Regions from separate parts of the Streptomyces sp. NPDC059010 genome, predicted to be linked through region 2. Evidence: riboswitches for the same ligand, from Rfam matches in the RefSeq annotation. Region 2 holds a riboswitch; the other holds the start of a gene.
The links. Region 2 has a riboswitch for S-adenosylmethionine ahead of thrC (threonine synthase). Riboswitches for the same ligand answer to the same signal wherever they lie in the genome.

Region 1: it holds a riboswitch for S-adenosylmethionine, as region 2 does, so the genes downstream of both, ACFWYS_RS19560 (aminotransferase class V-fold PLP-dependent enzyme) here and thrC (threonine synthase) in region 2, are expected to answer to the same signal.

Annotation. Positions count from the first base shown of each region.
Region 1 covers NZ_JBHYJA010000016.1:175,564-182,331, forward strand. The annotation lists gene ACFWYS_RS19550 (SLC13 family permease) at 1-727, shown strand, start outside; gene ACFWYS_RS19555 (glycerate kinase) at 866-2,059, shown strand; gene ACFWYS_RS19560 (aminotransferase class V-fold PLP-dependent enzyme) at 2,014-3,381, opposite strand; SAM riboswitch class IV at 3,497-3,613, opposite strand; gene trpD (anthranilate phosphoribosyltransferase) at 3,687-4,751, opposite strand; gene ACFWYS_RS19570 (cytochrome bc complex cytochrome b subunit) at 4,893-6,527, opposite strand; gene ACFWYS_RS19575 (Rieske 2Fe-2S domain-containing protein) at 6,524-6,768, opposite strand, start outside.
Region 2 covers NZ_JBHYJA010000026.1:36,495-43,262, reverse strand. The annotation lists gene groL (chaperonin GroEL) at 1-317, opposite strand, end outside; gene ACFWYS_RS26825 (cold-shock protein) at 664-870, opposite strand; gene ACFWYS_RS26820 (ubiquitin-like small modifier protein 1) at 1,330-1,605, opposite strand; gene thrC (threonine synthase) at 1,717-3,003, opposite strand; SAM riboswitch class I at 3,022-3,168, opposite strand; gene ACFWYS_RS26810 (glucosyl-3-phosphoglycerate synthase) at 3,297-4,241, shown strand; gene ACFWYS_RS26805 (trehalose-6-phosphate synthase) at 4,361-5,812, shown strand; gene otsB (trehalose-phosphatase) at 5,825-6,688, opposite strand.

The DNA of each region.
Region 1 (6,768 bases), on a different contig from region 2:
CCTGACGAGCACCCGGCGCGCGGACCGCAAGGGCCCCGTGCACATCACCCCCGCGCAGATCCAGGAGCACAGCGACCACCCGGTCACCGGCCCCTGGTCGCAGGCCGAGAAGCGGTGTGCGCTGCTGCTCGGCACGGTCGTGATGCTGTGGTGCGGCGAGCCGCTGCACCGGGTGCCGCCCGCCGTCGTGGCACTGATCGGTGCGGTGGTGGCGGCTTCTCCGGTGCTCGGGACGGTGCATCTGAAGGACGCGCTGAAGACGGTTCCCTGGTCGTTGCTGCTGTTCATGGCCGCGACGATGGCGATGGGGGTGGCGCTCGCGGACTCCGGGGCGGCCGAGTGGCTGGTGGACGGGCTTCCCGGCGGCGTCAGCCCGGTGTTGTTCCTGGTCGTCGTGATCGCGATCAGTACGACGGCCCATCTGGTCCTGCAGTCCCGGTCGGCCCGTTCGTCGGTGCTGGTGCCGCTGGTGGTCGCTGCGGCGGTGGGGGCCGGGGTGAATCCGGTCGCGGCGGCGCTTGCGTCCACTGCGGCGGCGGGGTTCTGCCATACGCTGCCGGCCTCTGCGAAACCGGTGACTCTCTTTTCCGACCTTCCTGGGACGCCGACTTATACGCCGCGTGATCTGTTGCGGCTGGCCGCGGTGCTGGCTCCGTTGACCGCCGCGGTCGTTCTGTTGTTCGCCGTTGTCGTGTGGCCGGTGCTTGGCGTGCCGGTGACGCGATGACGGTGCCGCGTGTGTGTCGTCTTTCGTCTGCCGCGCCGTCGTGGCTGGTCGCGCCCACGCGGCGGAGCCGCATATGTCACAGCCCCGCGCCCCTGAAAGAAGGGCGTTGCCCTTCCCCTATCTGCTTAGGAGCCCCTGATGCTGACCCGCGTCGTCGTAGCCCCCAGTGGGTTCAAGGAGTCACTGTCCGCCCAAGCCGCCGCCGATGCCATTGCCGACGGGGTGCGGCGGGTGCTGCCGGAGGCCGTGCTCGACCTGATCCCACTGGTGGACGGGGGCGAGGGCACCGCCACCGCACTGGCCGCCGCGACCGGCGGACGGCTCGTCGCCCTGCCCGCCACGGGCCCGGTCGGCGAGCAGGTCGGTACGCACTTCGCGCTGCTCGGCTCCCAGGACACGGCGGTCGTGGAGATGGCCGCGGTGGCCGGGCTGTCCCTCGTGCCACGCGCCCTGCGAGACCCGGGGGCCACGACGACGTACGGCGTCGGCGAGCTGATCAGTGCCGCGCTCGACATGGGCGTACAGCGGATCCTGGTCGGCTGCGGTGACTCGGGGACGTCCGACGGGGGCGCGGGAGCCCTCCAGGCGCTCGGTGCCAGGCTGCTGGACGCCGATGGCTTCAAACTCCCCCACGGTGGGCGGGAGTTGACGCGGCTCGCCCGGATCGACCCGTCCGGCCTGGACCCGCGGCTGCGGGACGTCGAGCTGCTGGTCGCCTGCAACCCGTACAACGTGCTGTGCGGCGAGCGCGGTGTGGCCCGGGTCTTCGGGCCGCAGAAGGGGGCGACGCCCGCCCAGGTCGAACATCTGTCGGCGGGGCTTGAGACCTGGGCGGACGTCCTCACCCGGGATCTGGGGGCCGTGGGCACCGACCTGCGCCACGGCCCCGGCACCGGGGCCTCCGGCGGTCTGGGCGCGGGCCTCGCCGCGCTGGGCGCCCGTCTCCTCCCCCGCTTCGACGTGCTCCTCGACCACCTCGACCTGGACGCCCGCCTGGCCCGCGCCGATCTGGTCGTCACCGCCGAGGGCGCCCTGGACCACCAGACGCCCCGTGGGAAGGTGCCGGCCGAGGTGGCCCGCCGGGCCAAGCTGTACGGCCGCCCGGTGCTCGCGCTGGCGGGCACCCTCGGCGAGGGCGCGCACGACGTGCCGGGTGTGGACGCGTACAGCGGGATCCTGCCGGCGCCGATGGCCCTGGCGGAGGCCCTGGTGCGGGCCTCCGAACTCCTCACGGACGCCACCGAGCGCGCCCTGCGGATGATCCTGCTGGGCGCCCGGCTACCGGCTCACGCGGAGGTGTCCGGCACGCAACGGCCGTCCTCGGTGCGGTAGTTCCACCGGGCGCCGTCCGTGACGAGCTCCTTGACGGCGTTCACGAACCGCTCGACGTGCTCGTCCGGCGTACCGGCACCGAAGCTGACGCGGATGGCGTTGAGGGACTTCTCGCCGGGCGCCGCCTCCGGGGCACCGCACTCGCCCTGCGCCTGCGCGTCGCTGCCGAGCAGGGTGCGGACCAGCGGGTGGGCGCAGAACAGGCCGTCCCGTACCCCGATGCCGTACTCGGCGGAGAGGGCGGCGGCGAAGTGGGAGCTGTTCCAGCCGTCGACGACGAAGGAGATGACGCCGACGCGGGGGGCGTCATCGCCGAAGAGGGAGAGGATCCGGACCTCGGGAACCTCGGCGAGACCTTCCCGCACCCGCTCGATCAGGTACTGCTCACGGGCGACCAGGCTGTCGAAACCGGCCTCGGTCAGCGCCTTGCAGGCGGAGGCGATGGAGTACGCGCCGATGACGTTGGGCGACCCGGCCTCGTGCCGTGCGGCGCTCTCGTGCCACTCGACGTCCACTCCCCCGTCCTCGCGCCGCGACACCTTGCGGCTGGCGCCGCCGCCCGCGAGGTACGGCTCGGCCTCGCGCAGCCAGTCGGCGCGGCCGGCGAGGACGCCGGAGCCGAACGGGGCGTACAGCTTGTGGCCGGAGAAGGCGACCCAGTCGACGTCCAGGTCACGGACGCTCACCGGGTGGTGCGGGGCCAGCTGCGCGGCGTCCAGCACGATGCGGGCGCCGTGGGCATGGGCGGCTGCCGCGAGCTCCCGTACGGGCCACAGCTCGCCGGTGACGTTCGAGGCGCCGGTCACGCAGACCAGGGCCGGGCCGTGCGGGTCGCGGTCGGCGAGGGCGCGCTCCAGGGTCTCGACGGCCTGGCGGGGGGTGCGGGGCGCGTTGAGGCAGGTGACGCGGGCGTCGCGCCAGGGCAGCAGGGAGGCGTGGTGCTCGGTCTCGAAGACGAAGACCTGGCAGTCGGCCGGAAGGGTGGCGGCGAGGAGGTTCAGGGAGTCGGTGGTGGACCGGGTGAAGACGACCTGGTCGTCGTCCCGGCAGTCCAGGAACTCGGCGACGGTCCTGCGGGCGTTCTCGAACAGGTCGGTGGAGAGCTGGGAGAGGTACCCGGCGCCACGGTGGACGCTGCCGTAGTACGGCGCGTAGGCGGCCACGTCGTCCCAGACGCGCTGGAGGGCGGGGGCGCTGGCGGCGTAGTCGAGCGCGGCGTAGGTGACCTCGCCGCCGGTGACGAGCGGGACGGTGACATCACTGCCCAGAACGGGCAGCGGGGTGCAAAGGGACCGGTCGGCGGCAGCGGTGAAGACAGACATGGGGAACTCCCGTGAGAGGCATGCGAGTCGAACGCATGCAGAGAAGAGAAAAAGGGTGCGCGGAGGCGGGGCTCGGCGGCCCTATCGCATTCGCTTGCTCACGGAAATCTCCAAGGTCACGTGCTTGCCGCAGACCTCGCTGCCTACGGCCTGGTCCTCACCCGGGGCACCCCGCCACGGACGGAGGGTTGCCGGACAGTCGGCCGGGGCCTCATGACTGTCACTCATGACCTGATCGAGAACGTACGCGAAATGATCGTGGTCCCGCAACCCATGTCCGAATCGCGGGACCACATGCGTAGGGGTTACGCGTTGCTGGCTGCCACCCACCGGTCCAGCGTCCGCTTGGCCGCGCCGGAGTCGATCGCCTCCGCCGCCTTCGCCATCCCCGCCCGGATCTGCTCGGCGAGCGGGGCCCCCGTCGGGTTCAGCGCCACCAGTGCGGCGGCCGAGTTGAGCAGTACGGCGTCCCGTACGGGCCCCGTCTCGCCGTTCAGCAGGCGCAGCGCCACATCGGCGTTGTAGGACGCGTCGGCGCCCCGCAGCGCCTCCACCGGCACCAGCTCGATGCCGACGTCGCGCGGGTCGAAGGCCTCCTCGGTGACCTTGCCGTCGCGCACGACCCACACCCGGGAGGTGGCGGTCGTCGTCAGCTCGTCCAGGCCGTCGTCGCCACGGAACACCAGCGAGGAGTTGCCGCGCTCGGCGAAGACGCCGGCGACGATGGGTGCCATGCGCGGGTCGGCCACGCCGACCGCCTGGGCCCGTACCTTCGCCGGGTTGGTCAGCGGACCGAGCACGTTGAAGGTGGTCCGGATGCCCAACTGCCCGCGTGCGGCGGCCACATGGCGCAGTGCCGGATGGAACTTCACCGCGAAGCAGAAGGTGATCCCGGCCTCCTCGGCGACCTGGGCCACCCGCCCCACCGGCAGGTTCAGATTGACGCCCAGCTTCTCCAGCACGTCCGAGGCACCCGACGCCGAGGACGCCGCCCGGTTGCCGTGCTTGACGACCTTCGCGCCGGTGCCGGCGATGACGATCGCCGACATGGTGGAGATGTTGACGGTCTTCGCGCCGTCGCCGCCCGTGCCGACGATGTCGACGGTCGGCCCGGGCACCTCGATCACGTTGGCGTGCTCGTACATCGTGCGGACGAGCCCGGTGATCTCCTGCACCGTCTCGCCCTTGGCCCGCAGTGCCACCACGAATCCGGCGATCTGCGCGTCCGACGCCTCGCCGCGCATGATCAGGTCCATCGCCCACGCGGTGTCGTCGGCGGACAGGTCCCGGCCGTCCAGCAGGCCGTTCAGCAGCAGGGGCCAGGAGCGGCCCGCCGCGGTGTCGCCTCCAGCGGGGGTCACAGCGCTCATAAGCCGCTCCAGGATCAGGCGTCCCGCACTACGGGACGAGAGTCTCAACGAGGTCCACCCTATCCAGCCCCGGGGCACGGAGAAGGGCCCCGTCCGATGTACGGACGGGGCCCTTCTGCCGTGGCGTGGCGTGCGCAGCGATCAGTGGTGGCCGTGGCCGCTCGTGATCTCCTTGTACTCCTCGACGCTCGGCTTGGGGATCTGGCCGTCCTCGCCGAAGTAGGACTTGCTGAGCTTGGCGCGCAGCTTCTCGGTGGCCTTCACCTTGCGTTCGACACCGTTCTCGTCGACCGTCGGGCCGATCTCGGCCGGCTGGTACTGCTCGTGGGCGGTGAGCGTGTACAGCGCGTCCTGGCTGAGCGGCTCGTGGACCTCGATGAACTCACCGTGCGGCAGGCGCTTGATGATGCCCGACTCGCGGCCGTGCAGCACCTTGTCCTTGTCCCGGCGCTGCAGGCCGAGGCAGATCCGCTTGGTGACGATGAACGCGATGACCGGTCCGGCGAAGAAGGAGATCCGCACGAACCAGGTGATGGCGTTGAGGGACAGGTGGAAGTGGGTGGCCCACAGGTCGTTGCCACCACCGACCAGACCGATCATGTACACCGTGACCCAGGCGACGCCGAACGCGGTACGCGTCGGAGCGTTGCGCGGGCGGTCCAGGATGTGGTGCTCGCGCTTGTCGCCGGTGACCCAGGACTCGATGAACGGGTAGAGCGCGATGGCCATCAGCACCACGCCGAACAGGACCAGCGGGATGAACACACCGAGGATCAGCGTGTGACCCCAGAAGTTGACCTCCCAGCCCGGCATGTACCGGACCAGACCCTCGGCGAAGCCCATGTACCAGTCGGGCTGGGCGCCCGTGGACACCTGGTCCGGCCGGTAGGGGCCCATGGCCCAGATCGGGTTGATCTGGGCGACCGCCGCGATGGCCGCGATGACACCGAAGACCAGGAAGAAGAAGCCTCCGGCCTTGGCCATGTAGACCGGCAGCAGCGGCATGCCGACGACGTTCTTGTTGGACTTTCCGGGGCCCGCGAACTGCGTGTGCTTGTGGTAGAAGACCAGGATCAGGTGGCCGACCACCAGACCGAGCATGATGCCCGGCAGCAGCAGGATGTGGATCGAGTAGAAGCGGGCCACGAAGTCGACGCCCGGGAACTCGCCGCCGAAGAGGAAGAACGAGATGTACGTGCCGACGATCGGCATGGACAGGATCGCGCCCTCGGTGAAGCGGACACCGGTGCCGGAGAGCAGGTCGTCCGGGAGCGAGTAGCCGGTGAAACCGGTGAACATGCCCAGGACGAACAGCAGGAAGCCGAACAGCCAGTTGATCTCACGCGGCTTGCGGAACGCGCCCGTGAAGAACACGCGCATCATGTGCACGAACATGCCCGCGAGGAAGATCAGCGCGGCCCAGTGGTGGATCTGCCGGATGAGCAGACCACCGCGCACGTCGAAGGAGATGTGCAGCGTCGAGCTGAACGCCTCCGACATGAGCTGGCCCTGCAGCGGGACGTAGCTGCCGTGGTACTCCACCTCGTTCATCGACGGGTGGAAGAACAGCGTCAGATACACACCCGTGAGGATGATGATGATGAAGCTGTAGAGGCAGACCTCGCCCAACATGAACGACCAGTGGTCGGGGAAGATCTTGCGCATGTTGGCCTTGGCCAGGGAGTAGATCCCCAGTCGGCCGTCGGCCCAGTCGGCGACGCGCTCGCCGGCCGGTGCCTTTCCGCGAGAGCGGTCGGTGGTCTCTGTAGTGCTCATCCGCGCTCCCAGAATGCAGGACCGACGGGCTCTTCGAAGTCGCCGAGCGCCTCAAGGTAGCCCTCGTCGTTCACGCCGATACGCAGCTGCGGCAGGGCGTGACCGGCCGGGCCGAAGATCACTCGGGCACCGTCGGAGAGGTCGAAGGTGGACTGGTGACAGGGGCAGAGCACGTGGTGCGTCTGCTGCTCGTACAGGGAGATCGGGCAACCGACGTGGGTGCAGATCTTCGAGTACGCGA
Region 2 (6,768 bases):
ACGTTGCGCAGGCCCTCCTTGACCAGGGCCTGGGCGAGCACGGTCGCGGTGGTCGTACCGTCACCGGCGACGTCGTCCGTCTTCTTGGCGACTTCCTTGACCAGCTCGGCGCCGATCTTCTCGTACGGGTCCTCCAGCTCGATCTCCTTGGCGATGGACACACCATCGTTGGTGATCGTGGGAGCGCCCCACTTCTTCTCAAGGACGACGTTGCGGCCCTTGGGGCCGAGGGTGACCTTGACGGCGTCGGCGAGCTGGTTCATACCGCGCTCAAGGCCGCGCCGCGCCTCCTCGTCGAACGCGATGATCTTGGCCATGTGAAGTGGTCCCTCCAGGACTGGGGGTGATTCCTTCGGACCGCGCCCGCGCCCGCGACGGACGGCTCGCATGCCCTGTGGTTCTCTGCCCCACCCGGCCTGCGGGCCTCACCGACCCGGTCCTTCGTTGTCACTCTCACCTTCAGAGTGCTAACGCCAATGATTAGCACTCGACCCATGAGAGTGCAAGCAGCTCTCGGCGATCGGCCCCCCTGGGGGGGTCTCGGGGATCGGGCCCTCCGGGGGGTCTCGGGGATCGCCCTACCGGGGCACGGCGAAGGGCCCGCACCCCGGGAGGTGCGGGCCCTTCGAAGAAGAACGTCGCTGCTTTAAGTCGACGCGTGCTTCAGCTGGTCGCCAGCCGGACCATGTCCGCCTGCGGCCCCTTCTGACCCTGCGAGATCTCGAAATCGACTCGCTGGCCCTCTTCCAGGGTGCGGTACCCGTCCATCTGGATCGCGCTGTAGTGGACGAAAACATCCGCACCACCGTCGACCGCGATGAAGCCGTACCCCTTCTCCGCGTTGAACCACTTGACGGTGCCCTGAGCCATGCCTAACTCCCCTATTACTGGCCCTTGCACAGATCCACACTTCGCGGATCCGGGTCAGACCTCACCCCCCATCGGTCGGGGGCGTGCGCCGGAACGCGTCGACCGCGGCTGAATGTATCTGCCCAACTGCCGTCTGCAACAGGTCAATCGGACGAGAAATCCGGGCACGACCGGTCGGGAATGTGGGGACAATTCCCCTGACTTCAGGTCAAGTCGGGCCCGGCAAAGGGAACAAAAGCCGCAAAAAACCCGCACACTTTGGCTACTTCTTGTCGGGCTCGCGGCAGAAATCAAAGGCCAATCAAGGGTTACCGACCCGTGGATCGGCGACGCGTTCCCCAACTGTACCTCGCTCAACCACACAGAATTGCCCCCTCCGCTTCTCTCACGGAGGGGGCAATTCAGTGAACTCTCGGTGACCGCTGTTACCGATGGTAATGATCGGTCATTCTGTCCAGCTCAGCCACCTGCGACAGCCGGAATGATGGAGACACCGGCACCGTCCGGCGTCGCCGTCTCAAGCCCCTGCTCGAAGCGGACGTCATCGTCATTGACGTACACATTGACGAACCGGCGCAGCTTGCCCTGGTCGTCGAGCACCCGGGCGGCGATCCCGGTGTGGTTCTTCTCCAGGTCGGAGATGACATCGGCGAGGGTGGCGCCCTCGGCGGCGACCTCGGCCTGCCCGCCGGTGTAGGTGCGCAGGATGGTGGGGATGCGGACAGTAACGCTCACTTTGTGACCTCCGGTCAGCTAGTCGCCCTCAGGGGCGCGGGGCTGTGTTCAATGTGCGGCTACCGCCGCGTGGGCGCGACCAGCCCCCACCGGCCCGCAGACGAAGAACAGCTACGCGAGGCCGGCCTCGCGGAACGAGTCCAGGTTGGGACGAATCGTGGCGGTGAGGCCGGTGCCGGCCACCGCGTCGAGGGTCTTGAGGCCGTCGCCGGTGTTCAGGACGACGGTGGTCTTGGCGGGGTCGAGCACGCCGTTCTCGATGAGCTTCTTCGCCACGCCCACCGTCACGCCACCCGCCGTCTCGGCGAAGATGCCCTCGGTGCGGGCCAGGATCTTGATGGCGTCGACGACCTGCTCGTCGTTGACGTCCTCCACCGAACCACCCGTACGCCGCGCGATGTCCAGGACATACGGGCCGTCGGCCGGGTTGCCGATCGCCAGCGACTTGGCGATGGTGTTCGGCTTCTGCGGGCGGACCACGTCGTGGCCGGCCTTGAAGGCGGTCGACACCGGCGAGCAGCCCTCGGCCTGCGCACCGAAGATCTTGTACGGCTTGTCCTCGACGAGCCCGAGCTTGATCAGCTCCTGCAGACCCTTGTCGATCTTCGTGAGCTGCGAGCCGGACGCGATCGGGACGACCAGCTGGTCCGGGATCTGCCAGCCGAGCTGCTCGCAGATCTCGTACGCCAGGGTCTTGGAGCCCTCGGCGTAGTACGGCCGCAGGTTGACGTTGACGAAGCCCCAGCCCTCGCCGGCCGGGTCGCCGATCAGCTCGGAGCAGAAACGGTTCACATCGTCGTAGTTGCCCTCGATGCCGACGAGCTCGCCGCCGTACACCGCGGCCATGACGACCTTGCCCTGCTCCAGGTCGTGCGGGATGAACACACAGGAGCGGAAGCCGGCGCGGGCGGCCGCGGCGCCGACCGCACCCGCCAGGTTGCCGGTGGACGAGCAGGACAGCGTGGTGAAGCCGAAGGCCCGCGCCGCCTCCAGGGCCTGGGCGACCACCCGGTCCTTGAAGGAGTGCGTCGGGTTGCCGGAGTCGTCCTTGATGAACAGCTTGCCGGTGTCGACGCCCAGCTCACGCGCGAGGTTGTCGGCCTGGACGAGCTTGGTCCAGCCGGGGTTGATGTTCGGCTTGGTCGCCACGTCGGCGGGGACGGGCAGCAGGGGCGCGTAACGCCAGATGTTCGCGGGTCCCGCTTCGATCCGCTTACGGAGCTCCTCGGTGTCGTAGGCCGAGAAGTCGTAGGCGATCTCCAGCGGGCCGAAACACTCCTGGCACGCGAAGACCGGGCCGAGGGGTACCCGGTGACCGCACTCGCGACAGGAGAGCGCCGCGGCGGGACCGAGGTCTACGGTGGAGTCGGTGCTGCTTGCAACAGTCTGCACAGCCATGTGAGGCGAGGCCCTTTCTCCTCATCTTCCTCACGACGCATCTCGCCGTGAGACGGATTTGGCACCTTCCCTAGCCGGGAGCCTCACCACAACGACGTGGAAAGACCGGCTGGAGGGTTGCCGGGGCTTCATCGGGCCGTATCCCTCTGCCCCTCTGGATGAGCGGTATTCGGTTGTCAGTTCAATGACCTCGGACATGCGATGGTCACCGACGTTGCTCAAGACTGTAACCGAAGGCCAGGACAGTTGAGATAGTCGTCCGAACCGCGAGACACACGTGAGGAGCCGCCTACGTGCTGGAAGAAGTCGAGCGCTGGCTGAGCACCCGCTCCTGGTCCGTCACCGATCGCCCGCTGCATCAGATTCTCGCTGCCAAACAACGCACCGGCCAGTCGGTCTCCGTCGTGCTGCCCGCGCTCAACGAGGAGGAGACGGTCGGCGACATCGTGGCCGTCATCCGTCACGACCTCATGCACCAGGTTCCGCTGGTCGACGAGATCGTGGTCGTCGACTCCGGATCCACCGACCGTACCTCCGAGGTGGCCGCCGCGGCCGGGGCGCGGGTGGTGCACCGCGACGAGATCCTCCCCCGCGTCCCGGCCGTGCCCGGCAAGGGCGAGGTCCTGTGGCGCTCGCTGCTCGTCACGACCGGGGACATCGTCTGTTTCATCGACGCCGACCTGAAGGAGTTCTCCTCCGACTTCGTCTCCGGCATCGTCGGCCCGCTGCTCACCGACCCCGGGGTCGACCTGGTCAAGGCGATGTACGACCGCCCGCTCGGCGCCGCCGCCGGACAGGGCGGACGGGTCACCGAGCTGATGGCCCGCCCGCTGCTGAACATGCACTGGCCGCAGCTGGCCGGATTCGTGCAGCCGCTGGGCGGCGAGTACGCGGCCCGCCGCAGCCTGCTGGAACAGCTCCCGTTCCCCGTCGGATACGGCGTCGAGCTGGGCATGCTGGTCGACGCACTGCATCTGGTGGGTCTGGACGCGCTGGCCCAGGTGGACGTGGGGGTGCGCAAGCACCGGCACCAGGACGGGCAGGCGCTCGGCCGGATGTCGGCCGCGATCTACCGCACGGCCCAGCTGCGGCTGGCCCGCGGGCATCTGGTCCGGCCGTCGCTGACCCAGTTCGAACGGGGCGAGGACGGTTTCGAGCCGCGTACCTACTCCGTGGACACCGAGGAACGTCCGCCGATGGTGGAGATCGCCGAGTACGCGGCACGGAAGGTCGCGTAGCGGGTCGGGGGGACGGCCGGGTAAACGTGGGAAACCGGCCGTATACAGGGCGTAGAGGAGGCCCCCGGTGAGCGGAACCGTACGTTTGAGCGTTTCAGGGCCGGGCTAGGTTGAGGCGTATGGCTGCCACGCAGGATGCTCGGGGTACGCAGGACGCTGCCGCCAAGGTGCTGGTCGCGTCGAACCGCGGCCCGGTCTCGTACGCCGTGCGCGAGGACGGCTCGCTGCACTCCAAGAGGGGCGGCGGCGGAGTCGTCTCCGGACTGTCTGCCATCGGGCCGGACGCGGGCGCGCTCTGGGTGTGCTCGGCGCTCTCCGACGGCGACCGCGAGGCGGTCCGGCGCGGGGCGGGCGAGGAGGGCGTGCGCATGCTGCCCATCCCGGCCGACGTGCACGCGGACGCGTACAACGGCATCGCGAACTCGGTCCTCTGGTTCGTCCACCACATGCTCTACCAGACGCCGCTGGAGCCGGTCTTCGACGCGGAGTTCCGGCGGCAGTGGGCGTCGTACGAGACGTACAACCGCGCCTTCGCCGAGGCGCTGGCCGGGCAGGCGGCGCCGGGGGCGGCGGTGCTGGTGCAGGACTACCACCTGTGTCTGGTGCCGGGGATGCTCCGTGAGCTGCGCCCGGACCTGCGGATCGGCCACTTCTCGCACACGCCGTGGGCGCCGCCGGAGTACTTCCGGATGCTGCCGGACGACATCCGTTCGCAGCTGCTGCGGGGAATGCTCGGCGCGGACCGGCTGGGATTCCTCACCCGGCGGTGGGCGGACGCCTTCGAGGCGTGCTGTGCCCAGTTCACCGGCGGGCTCGGCGGTACCCGCATCGGGGTGCACGGGCTCGGGGCGGACGCGGACTTCCTGCGCAGGCGGTCGCACCAGGCCGACGTGGCCGAGCGGATGGCGGTGCTGCGGGGCGAGATCGGCACGGCCGCGGACGGGAGCGCCCGCCGGACCGTCGTACGGGTCGACCGGACCGAGCTGTCCAAGAACATCGTGCGCGGTCTGCTGGCCTACCGGCAGCTGCTCGACGACCACCCCGAGTGGCTCGAACGGGTGGTGCACGTGGCCTTCGCCTACCCCTCGCGGCAGGACCTCGCGGTGTACCGCGACTACACGGCCGAGGTGCAGCGGCTGGCGCAGGAGATCAACTCTGCCTACGGGACTCCGACTTGGACCCCGGTCGTGCTCCACGTCAAGGACGACTTCGCCCGCTCACTGGCCGCGTACCGGCTCGCGGACGTGGCCCTGGTCAACCCCATCCGGGACGGCATGAACCTGGTCGCCAAGGAAGTGCCGGTCGTCTCCGACGAGGGATGCGTCCTGGTGCTGTCGCGGGAGGCCGGAGCCTTCGAGGAACTCGGCGAGGACGCGATCGCCGTCAACCCGTACGACGTGATCGGCACGGCGGAGGCGCTGCACGAGGCGCTGTCCACGGGGCCGGAGGAGCGGGCGGAACGCTCGAAGCGGCTGGCCGCGGCGGCGACCGCGCTTCCCCCGGCCCAGTGGTTCCTGGATCAGTTGCGGGCGTTGGAGGAGGGGGCGGAGGCGGGGCCTCAGCCCGTGTGATCGGCGAGCGCCTCAGCCTGCGTGATCGGCGAGCGCCCGCAGTAGTCGTACGACCCCTGCGGGACCGTCGACCACGACGTCCGCCCGCTCCGACAGCTCGGTGACCTCCTCGCTGCCGCTGCAGACCAGGAGGCCGGGGGTTCCGTCGGTGCGGAGTTTGTCGACGGCGGCGTAGGCGGGGAGGTCGCCCAGGTCGTCGCCGGCGTAGAGGACGGACTCGGCGCCGAGTTCCCGGACGTACTCGCTCAGCGCGACGCCCTTGTCCATGCCGGGCGGGCGCAGCTCCAGGACCATGCGTCCGGGTTCGACGATCAGGCCGTTGCGGGTGGCGAGGTCGGTGAGGGGGGCGCGGAGGGCGTCGAAGGTGCCCTGAGGGTCGGCCGCGCGGCGCGTGTGCACGGCGAGGGCGTGTCCCTTGTCCTCGGTCCAGGTGCCGGTCGCGGCGTGGTGGGCGTCGAGGACGCCGGGGAGTTCGGCGCGGACGGCCGCGACACCGGGGTGCGGGTCGGGTGCGGTGACCTCGCCGCTGACGGCGTCCCAGCGCTCGGCGCCGTAGTGCCCGAGCACGACGAGGTGCTCCAGCCCCGGGGCCCCGGCGAAACCGCCGTACCGCACGGCGACGTCGGCCGGGCGCCCGGTGACCACCGCGACGGCGGCCACCTTGGGGGCGAGCGCCGCGAGGGCCGGGAGGGCGTCGGGATGGGCGCGGGACTGCTCCGGGTCCGCCACGATCGGCGCGAGCGTGCCGTCGAAGTCCAGCGCGACCAGCGCCCGCGCGGGGCGGGCGAGGAGGGCGGCGAGTCCGTCACGGCCGGGTTGGGTGGCCGGGGTCGGCAGAGCGTCGGCGGGGTCTGTCAGATCCTTGTGACTGGCCATACGGCGACCCTATCCAGGGAAGCGCGGACCTAGCCCTCGCTCATCTCTCCGCACTGGCTTCTCCCCACTCACCTCTCCGG